DNA from 3 places in the Staphylococcus parequorum genome. Region 2 is predicted to be linked to each of the others. Evidence: predicted binding sites of a transcription regulator. Region 2 holds the regulator's gene; each other region holds the start of a gene.

Region 1 (3,280 bases), 560 kb from region 2:
GGCCATGTAGGTGTTGTAGAACGTAAAAATCCAGATGGATCAATTGTAGTATCAGAAATGAATTGGCAAGGTGTAGGACAAAAATCTTATAGAACAATTCACAACACTGATCAATATAATTATATTCATTAGCAAATCATATAACTTCAATATCATCTGAATACATAAAGAAAAGATGCTTGGTAGTGAGCTTATATTAGAGGTGAGCTTTGCTTAATATAATAAATGGTACAACATAGAACCACTCCATCATGTTTTGGAGTGGTTCTATGTTTATAGTTCATTGTGGTTAAATAATGTCATGAATAAAATAATGCGACAGCAATATAATTTTTCTAATAAGATTTTGTAGTATATGCCTAGCCAACTCTGCCAAAATAACAACGGGACTGAGATATGAATTTATGTCCTAGGCGCCTCATAAATTGAATTAGTTAAATTCAATTACATTGATAAGACATTTTGATTGTTGAATGATATTATAAAATTAAGTATAATCATTCATTAAACAAACTAGGAGGCGATGTCATGGGAGTACATCAATATTTTAAACGCTTGTCTGATTTAGAAAAATTAATTAGATTGCCGGGAAAATTTAAATACTTTGAGCATAATGTCGCTGCGCATTCATTTAAGGTGACAAAAATTGCACAATATTTGGCTACAGTAGAGGAATACCATGGTAATGAAGTAGATTGGAAGAGTTTATATGAAAAGTCGTTAAATCACGATTTTGCTGAAATTTTTACGGGTGATATCAAAACACCAGTTAAATATGCAAGTGGTGAATTAAAAAAACTCTTCTCACAAGTCGAGGAAGAAATGGTAGACCATTTTATAAATGAAGAAATTCCAGAAGCTTACCAAGATATATATCGAGAAAGACTTCAAGAAGGTAAAGATGACTCATTAGAAGGTCAGATACTTTCTGTAGCTGACAAGATAGATTTATTATATGAAACATTTGGTGAAATACAAAAGCGTAACCCTGAACAACTATTTTTTGAAATATATGAGATGTCTTTAGAAACAATTATGCAATTTGATCATCTAAGTTCGGTACAAGATTTTATAGATAATATTATTCCTGAAATGTTAACGGAGAAATTCATTCCAAGATCAGAATTACGTGAAACAACAATGGCTATTTTAAATAATAGGAATGGGTGAAGTGAATGATTTGGTATGTGCTCGCATCCTTCTTTCCATGTATTTTCGTGGTGTTTTTCAGCGTACTAACACGAAGTAAATGGGTAGGAACGATTTTAACATTAATTATAATTGGTGCATCCGTTCAAAAAGGCTTTTTTCATAATGAATGGATCATTTTTATAGATGTCGCCTCGTTGCTAGCTGGTTACCTTATTATCGATCAATTAGAATTTCATAAAAAAGAAGATGACTGAGTAATGAGTATTAAGCAACTTAATTGCTATAGTTAAATAAGCGTTTTATAATTGTATAAATTCAACAATATAGTTTATTTTAGGATAAACAAAGACAACTTAGGCAAACATGGTGATAGAACTATGTTTGTTTTTCTTTATATATAAGAAGATAAAAAGCGAACAAATGTTTGCTTTTTCATTTATAAATCTGTTAAAATATGTAACGAGAATATGAATCTGCAAACTTGATGCAGACACACAGCAACAGTGGTATATACATTTTAAACATAGACACATCAGGTATGTTCGTATCGTTAGAAATTATATAGGAGGCATGTGTCACTATGGAACACCATCAATTTAAATTACAATCTGATTTTACACCTCAAGGTGATCAACCAGAGGCGATAAAGAAAATCGTTAAAGGCGTTAATGAGGGCAAACGTCATCAAACTTTACTCGGTGCGACAGGTACAGGTAAGACCTTTACTATGAGTAATGTTATTAAACAAGTAGGGAAACCGACACTCATTATCGCGCATAATAAAACATTAGCAGGGCAATTATATAGTGAGTTTAAAGAATTCTTTCCAGAAAATAGAGTAGAATACTTTGTCAGTTATTATGATTACTATCAACCAGAGGCTTATGTACCATCAACTGATACATTTATTGAAAAAGATGCTTCAATAAATGATGAAATTGACCAATTACGACATTCAGCGACAAGTTCACTTTTTGAAAGAGACGATGTCATTATTATTGCGAGTGTCAGCTGTATATATGGTTTAGGTAACCCAGAAGAATATCGAGATTTAGTAGTCAGTGTTCGAGCTGGTATGGAAATGGATAGAAGTGAACTTTTAAAAAAATTAGTAGACGTGCAATATTCGAGAAATGATATTGATTTTAGACGCGGTACATTTCGTGTAAGAGGAGATGTTGTTGAAATTTTTCCGGCTTCGAGAGAAGAAATGTGTATTCGTGTAGAATTTTTCGGTGATGAAATTGATCGTATCCGTGAAGTGAATTATTTAACGGGTGAAGTTTTAAGAGAGCGTGATCACTTTGTGATTTTCCCAGCTTCCCACTTCGTAACACGTGAAGAGAAAATGAAATCTGCGATACAAAGAATTGAAAATGAATTAGAAGAACGTTTAACAGAATTACGCTCAGAAAATAAATTATTAGAGGCACAACGACTAGAACAACGTACGAATTATGATTTAGAAATGATGCGTGAAATGGGCTTCTGTTCTGGTATTGAGAACTATTCTGTTCATTTAACGTTAAGACCAATGGGATCAACGCCGTATACGTTATTAGACTATTTTGGCGATGATTGGCTTGTGATGGTTGATGAATCACATGTGACATTACCTCAGATTAGGGGTATGTATAATGGAGACCGTGCACGTAAACAAGTACTTGTAGATCATGGTTTCCGTTTGCCGAGTGCTTTGGATAATAGACCTTTAAAATTTGAAGAATTCGAAGAAAAAACCAATCAACTCGTTTATGTATCTGCTACACCTGGTCCATTCGAGTTAGAACATACAGATGAAATGGTACAACAAATCATTCGTCCGACAGGTCTTTTAGATCCTGAGATTGAAGTGCGACCAACGGAAAATCAAATTGATGATTTAATAAGTGAAATTCATGAGCGCATTGAACGTAATGAACGTGTGCTAGTTACGACATTAACTAAAAAAATGAGTGAAGATTTAACGACTTATTTGAAAGAAGCTGGCATTAAGGTCAATTACCTACATTCAGAAATTAAAACGTTGGAGCGTATAGAAATTATTCGTGATTTACGTATGGGAACTTATGATGTCATTGTTGGAATTAACTTATTAAGAGAGGGTATCGATATACCAGAAGTGTCT
Region 2 (3,280 bases):
TCAGCACTCAACCATTGTAGTAAAGCAGCACGAAAACCAATCATCGCTGATGGTGGTATCAGAACACATGGTGATATCGCTAAATCAATTCGCTTTGGCGCATCAATGGTAATGGTGGGTTCATTATTTGCAGCACATGAAGAATCTCCTGGCGAAACTGTTGAATTAGATGGTAAAATGTATAAAGAATACTTTGGTAGTGCTTCTGAATTCCAAAAAGGCGAACACAAAAATGTTGAAGGTAAAAAAATGTTTGTTGAACACAAAGGTTCTTTACTGAATACTTTAATAGAAATGCAACAAGATTTACAAAGTTCAATTTCATATTCAGGTGGCAAAGATTTGAATGCGTTAAGAAAAGTGGATTATGTAATTGTTAGAAACTCTATTTTTAATGGTGATAGAGACTAGTTTTATAGTGGGTGTATAAAATCAGAAAAATTTTATTATATATAGTTGTTTTGTTAATCATAGTATTAGTCGTTCCAATCAAAGAAACAGCTCCTATGACATCGTTACAACAACAGTTTAAATCAAAAGTGGATGGTTGGACATCAGAACAATCTACTTCTGATGATGCGTTGAAAGTGCCGAGTGAACAAGAATTTGCTGTGAATAATATTCAAATGAACATGACTAAAGATGAAGTTGACAAAAAGTTAGGAGACGCACAACGTGTGACTTCTAGTGAGTACGGTACAAATTGGCATACTTACTACTCTGGTGATTATAGATCATTTGTGATGGTGAGTTACATTGATGATAAAGTAAATGCACTTTATAGTAATCAGAATGTGATTTCATCAAAATCAAAAATTAAATATGGAACACCCAAAGAAGTCGTTAGAGATAGATTAGGTGAACCTATTACTGAAAAAGAAAAAGGTCATGTAAAATTTGATGTGCAAGATGACGAATTCGACAATTTCCATGATGATCAGATTTATACAACAGCTTTTTACGACAAACATGAGAACAATAACTTAACTGCACTTTTACAAGTTAGTGAAAAAATGGAAAACCGCTTACAACAACAATACGCTGCACCATCAGAAGGGTTAGCGCAAAGTTTCGAATTACAAAACTTTGATTTAGTAAACGCTGAGAGAGTCCAACGTGATTTAGCCTCGTTAAATTATTCGGCTAGTATTTCTGATACTGCTAGAAAACATAGTGTAGATATGGCAGAGCATGATTATTTTGATCATGATAATTTATCAGGTGATTCACCATTCGACAGATTAGAAGCTGACGGTCATGATTTTAATGCAGCAGGTGAAAATCTAGCTTATGGTCAAACAAGTAGCATTTATGCACACCAAGGTTTAATGAATTCATTGGGACATAGAAAGAACATACTAAAAAAAGAATTCAAAACATTAGGTGTAGGTGTCGACTTTAATGAAGATAGACAACCTTATTGGACTGAAAATTACAGTGGATAGTGTTTATTGATTGTTATAAGAGGGTATCTTATAATTTGTGAGGATGAATAAGTTATGACAACAAATAAAAAAGATAAAACAGAAGATATACTTGAAAAAGTAAAAGAAGTCTTAGATAAAAAAGACAAAAAATAAGAGGTTGAGCTCATTGCTCAATCTCTTATTTTTGTGAGAGTGTTTTTAAAGGATTCAATTTATAATTACATTTCTCTAAATAGGCCTACAACTTTACCTAATACAGTTACATGTTCCAAATAGATAGGTTCCATTGTACTATTCTCAGGTTGTAAGCGATAACGTGTCTTTTCTTTATAGAACCGTTTAACAGTAGCTTCATTTTCTTCAGTCATAGCAACAATAATATCTCCATTTTCAGCGATTGTTTGGCTTCTAACGATTACTTTATCACCATCTAAGATACCTGCTTCAATCATACTGTCTCCAACGACATTGAGAATGAAAATATCACTATTATGAGTTGAAGTGAAGTGTTCGGGTAACGGGAAATATTCCTCAACATTTTCTACGGCAGTAATCGGTATACCGGCTGTTACTTTACCGATTACAGGAACATGAATAGTTTCTTCCATATTTAAAGTATCACCTAATTGTTCTGATACAATTTCAATTGCACGAGGTTTAGTAGGATCTCTTCTTATATAACTCTTTTCTTCTAATCTTGATAAATGACCGTGCACTGTAGAACTTGATGCTAATCCTACGGCTTCACCAATCTCTCTTACACTTGGCGGATATCCTTTTGAATGAACTGTTTGTTTTATATATTCGAAAATTTCACTTTGTCGCTTTGTTAACTCTCTCATAGTAGGCACTCCCTAGATTAATTTGTTTTTATTATAGCATGCATATATATATATTACAAACGTTTGTTCGTTTCTTGTTGACTCGGAACAAGTGTTCTGGTAAGGTGTAAATACAAACAAACGTTCTAGGAGTGGCTATTAATGTTGAAAATATATAAACACCAAATAAAAGCGTATGTAACAGTGTTACTTGTTACGATGCTATTAAGCGCATTATTTATTTTAAGTGCACATAACAATGCAGAATCAGAACAGACGTACGAAATGACCGATCATCAAATAACGCATGAACCAGCACAAAGCGAACAATACAATGTGAAAATCGAAGAGAATAGCGAACACGAACAACAACCGGTTATAGCAGCGGTTAAATAATTTTTTAAATAGAAGTGATTTGGGAAAGCAAGCATGTTAATAGTAAATAGGGATAAAGTGAGCGAAACGATTTAGTTTCGCTCACTTTTTTGTTATATTTTTCCTAGATTATAAATTACGGAGGTTAACTATGGCTAACAAGGGTAGCGTAGATTTAGAACGTATTAATGAATTAGCAAAGAAGAAAAAAGAACAGGGACTTACTCAAATTGAAGCCAAAGAGCAATCTAAGTTGCGCAAAGCTTATTTAGACGAATTTAGAGGCAAGTTCAAGCAACAAATTGAAAGTACTAGAATTATTGATTCAGAAGGAAATGATGTTACACCTAATAAAGTGAAAAAAATATTAGATTCTAAAGACAAAGAAGATAAAAACTAAATCACTTTTTTGTTAAATAGAAGAAAATTAATGTATAATGGTATTGAATCTTGCTAGAAGAAAGGAAGTCATGTTAGATGAATATAGAAAAAGATCAATTAGCGATAGATACGATTAGAGCGTTAAGTATCGATGCTATTGAAAAAGCAAACTCAGGTCACCCTGGATTACCAATGGGCGCTGCTCCTATGGCCTATACTTTATGGACGCGTCATTTAAACTTTAACCCCCAATCAAAAGATTTCTTTGATAGAGAT
Region 3 (3,280 bases), 630 kb from region 2:
ACCCGTTACTTTAGAATTAGGAGGTAAATCTCCTGCGATTGTAGATGAGTCAGCAAATATCAAAGTAGCGAGTGAACGCATTTGTTTCGGGAAATTTACGAACGCTGGTCAAACTTGTGTGTCGCCAGACTATATTTTAGTTAACCGAAAAGTCAAAAGCCAACTCATCGCGGCACTCAAAAATACAATCACTGAATTTTATGGTAAATCTATACAAGATAGCCCAGATTTCGGTCGTATCATTAATCAAAAACATTTCGATCGTTTAGACCATTTATTAAATGTTCATAAAACAGAAATTGCATTTGGTGGTCAATCTGATGCAGACGATAAATACATCGCTCCAACCATTTTAGATGGTATTACTTTCGATGCTAAAATAATGGAAGATGAGATTTTCGGCCCTATTTTACCAATCATTCCGTATGATGATTTTGATGAAGCGATTGATTTAATACGTACTAAACCTAAACCACTCAGCTTATATTTATTTAGCGAAGATGAAAATGCAACAGAACGTGTACTTCATGAAATTTCATTTGGTGGCGGTGCGATTAATGATACGTTGATGCACCTCGCAAATCCAAACTTACCTTTTGGTGGTGTCGGGGCATCGGGTATTGGACAATATCATGGTAAATATAGTTTTGACACGTTTAGTCACGATAAATCTTATGTATTTAAATCTACAAGGCTTGAATCAAGTCTCATATTCCCACCATACAAAGGGAAATTTAAATACATCAAAACATTTTTCAACAAATAGAAAATCACCTAGTATGGCAATGTATTATCCATACTAGGTGATTTTTTAATTTTTTCAGTTGTCTTTATTTTAAAAATTGTACACAAACGCCCTCTGGTGCTGATTCATGATGATCAACTTTTTCTAATTCTCCCGTAATTTTATCACGTTTGAAAACCGTCAATGTATAGTCACCTTCTTGGTGTGCACAAACTAAGAAATCGTCTGAGTCAGTAATGTTGAAATCACGTGGGAATTCACCACCACTTGATACAATATCAACAAATGAAATCGTTGAACCATCATCGCTTACTTTAAAAATAGCAATACTATCGTGGCCTCTATTCGTGATGTATAAGAATTTTTGATCGTGTGACTGTCTTACTGCTGCTAATTTTGTATCACCTTCAAAATTTTCTGGAATTGTTGAATGTCGTTGGATTTCGGTGAATTTTCCATCCTCATATTTTACTGTACTTACGACATTTGATAACTCATGGACAACATAAGCAAACTTCCCATTTTCATGAAAAGTAATATGTCTTGGTCCGTCCCCTGGTTCAAAATCACTCACCGCATGTTCACTAAAACCATGATCATTAAATTCGTATGTTACTATTTTATCTGTACCTAAATCGATTGCAACTACATATTTTTCATCTGGTGTTGTACTGATAAAATGCACATGTGGCTGATCTTGTCTTTCATGTGGTCCAGTTGGATAATTGTGCTCTAACTCTTGAATCAAACGTATGATTTCACCTGTTTCAGGATTCGCTTCATATAAGCGCGCTAATCCAGCACCATAAACAGACTCAAAAACAAACTTTCCGTCTGGTGACACATCTACATAACAGCCGCTACCCTTTGTAGATGCGAGGCATTTATTAATTAAACTGAGTTTACCATCTTCTTCTATTTTAAGACTTGCAACACCGCAATTATCTCCTTCACGTGTTACAGCATATAAAAATGAATTATGTTGATTTACATAAGTTGATGCTTCTAATTCATATCCTGTTTCAACTTCTGTTACGCTTCCAGTTTGTTCATCTAATTCAAAACGATAAACGCCTTTGCCCTCTTTTTTTGTATACGTACCAATATAACCTGTTGTCGTCATGTAAACCCCTCCATATTGTTATAGTTTCATTTTAATAAATATCTATACTAAATGACAATATAATGATTATTACCACTTTCTATCAAAGTACAATTAAATTTTTCATGCTTTATTAATTTAAAATAAGGAAAAACTTCTTGCAATTACACGAACGTATGTTCTATTATTATGTTGAGGTGATTTTATGATTCCGGAAAAATACCAAAATGAAAATGACTATAGAAATATACCAAGAGAATTTCTTAATGCCAATATCCCGCAAGGTCGTGGCATGGTTAAATGGGCGCCATTTGCTACTTTGCCAGAACAATTCGAAACAATTCAACAATATTTAGTAGATCAAAATAAAATTGACCGTCCTATATTATCCGACGATCAATTAAATGAATTAAATTTACAGCTTCATCAAGCGTTACATACAGATTCCTATATTTATATTGAATATTATCAAGCAGGTTGGTTGGAAACGGCTCATATAAAAATTAAAAATATAGATATGACTCATATGTTTTTAGAAGGTTATCCAATCTATACACATGAAACAATTCAACTTTCATTATTTGATATAACTAGAATAACTCAAGACAATAGTTAACCGCTTTTCTATACTTGCGGCGCAAGTTTACAGTTCGCAGTCTTCTCGACTGCATAAGCCACCGTAACAACTTCGTTGAACGGATTTATTGTTCGCAGTCTTCTCGACTGCATAAGCCACCGTAACAACTTCGTTGAACGGTGGCTAAAAAAAAATACTGCCAACGAAAGCCTAAAGGCTTTGTCGACAGTATGGGAACACTCTAAAGTGTTCTATTAATAACTTAATTATTCGTTTCAATATCTGAAACAATTTCTTTTGTTTTACTTTCAATATCTTCGAAGTCTTTTTTAAAGATATAAGCGAAAACTACTGCACCAACACCTGCTGCTAATGACACAGTAAGAATTGTACCTAATACAAATTTAAATAAACCTTTAATAAAATTACACATTCTGATTCACCTCAATAAATTATTAACATATCTATCAATAATGATAGCATACTTGAAAGCATCAATAAATATATACCCACTTTTCATTTCTTTAATCTAAATATTAAAAAATGGATTTATGATATTATTGGAGTAATGCAAAATCAATAAATTTTAGTCAATATGTCTTATTTATTTTAACATTTTCTTCTCATCAGAATAAAGATAGATGTTATATTTATTATTATTATAAGTAAAAAAAGGGCTAATATCGTTAAATATTAGCCAATTCAATGTTAGTTATTCTCATCTTATTGACCCCACCAAGTGGAGACTGCATCTTTGAAAGCATCATAATAATTTGACATAATAATCACCTCATTGAATTTGTCTATCTGATCGTCCCTTGATGTTAACTCAAGCATAACTACTGGTCATACGTAA

Evidence for each region. Region 2 encodes LexA, which represses DNA repair genes until DNA is damaged. Its sites were predicted from a motif close to CGAACATATGTTCG; they were not measured.
Region 1: the regulator LexA is predicted to act here: its motif matches at 1,566-1,579, upstream of uvrB (excinuclease ABC subunit UvrB).
Region 3: the regulator LexA is predicted to act here: its motif matches at 2,017-2,030, upstream of AAA453_RS06255 (YolD-like family protein).

The regions. Positions count from the first base shown of each region.
Region 1 covers NZ_CP150682.1:2,506,506-2,509,785, reverse strand. The annotation lists gene AAA453_RS12380 (CHAP domain-containing protein) at 1-132, shown strand, start outside; gene AAA453_RS12375 (YfbR-like 5'-deoxynucleotidase) at 529-1,170, shown strand; gene AAA453_RS12370 (CsbA family protein) at 1,176-1,406, shown strand; gene uvrB (excinuclease ABC subunit UvrB) at 1,733-3,280, shown strand, end outside.
Region 2 covers NZ_CP150682.1:1,948,420-1,951,699, reverse strand. The annotation lists gene guaC (GMP reductase) at 1-411, shown strand, start outside; gene AAA453_RS09550 (CAP-associated domain-containing protein) at 423-1,445, shown strand; gene lexA (transcriptional repressor LexA) at 1,646-2,269, opposite strand; gene sosA (DNA damage-induced cell division inhibitor SosA) at 2,411-2,644, shown strand; gene AAA453_RS09535 (DUF896 domain-containing protein) at 2,775-3,023, shown strand; gene tkt (transketolase) at 3,101-3,280, shown strand, end outside.
Region 3 covers NZ_CP150682.1:1,318,530-1,321,809, reverse strand. The annotation lists gene AAA453_RS06265 (aldehyde dehydrogenase) at 1-766, shown strand, start outside; gene pglS (6-phosphogluconolactonase) at 831-1,868, opposite strand; gene AAA453_RS06255 (YolD-like family protein) at 2,053-2,463, shown strand; gene AAA453_RS06250 (hypothetical protein) at 2,687-2,857, opposite strand.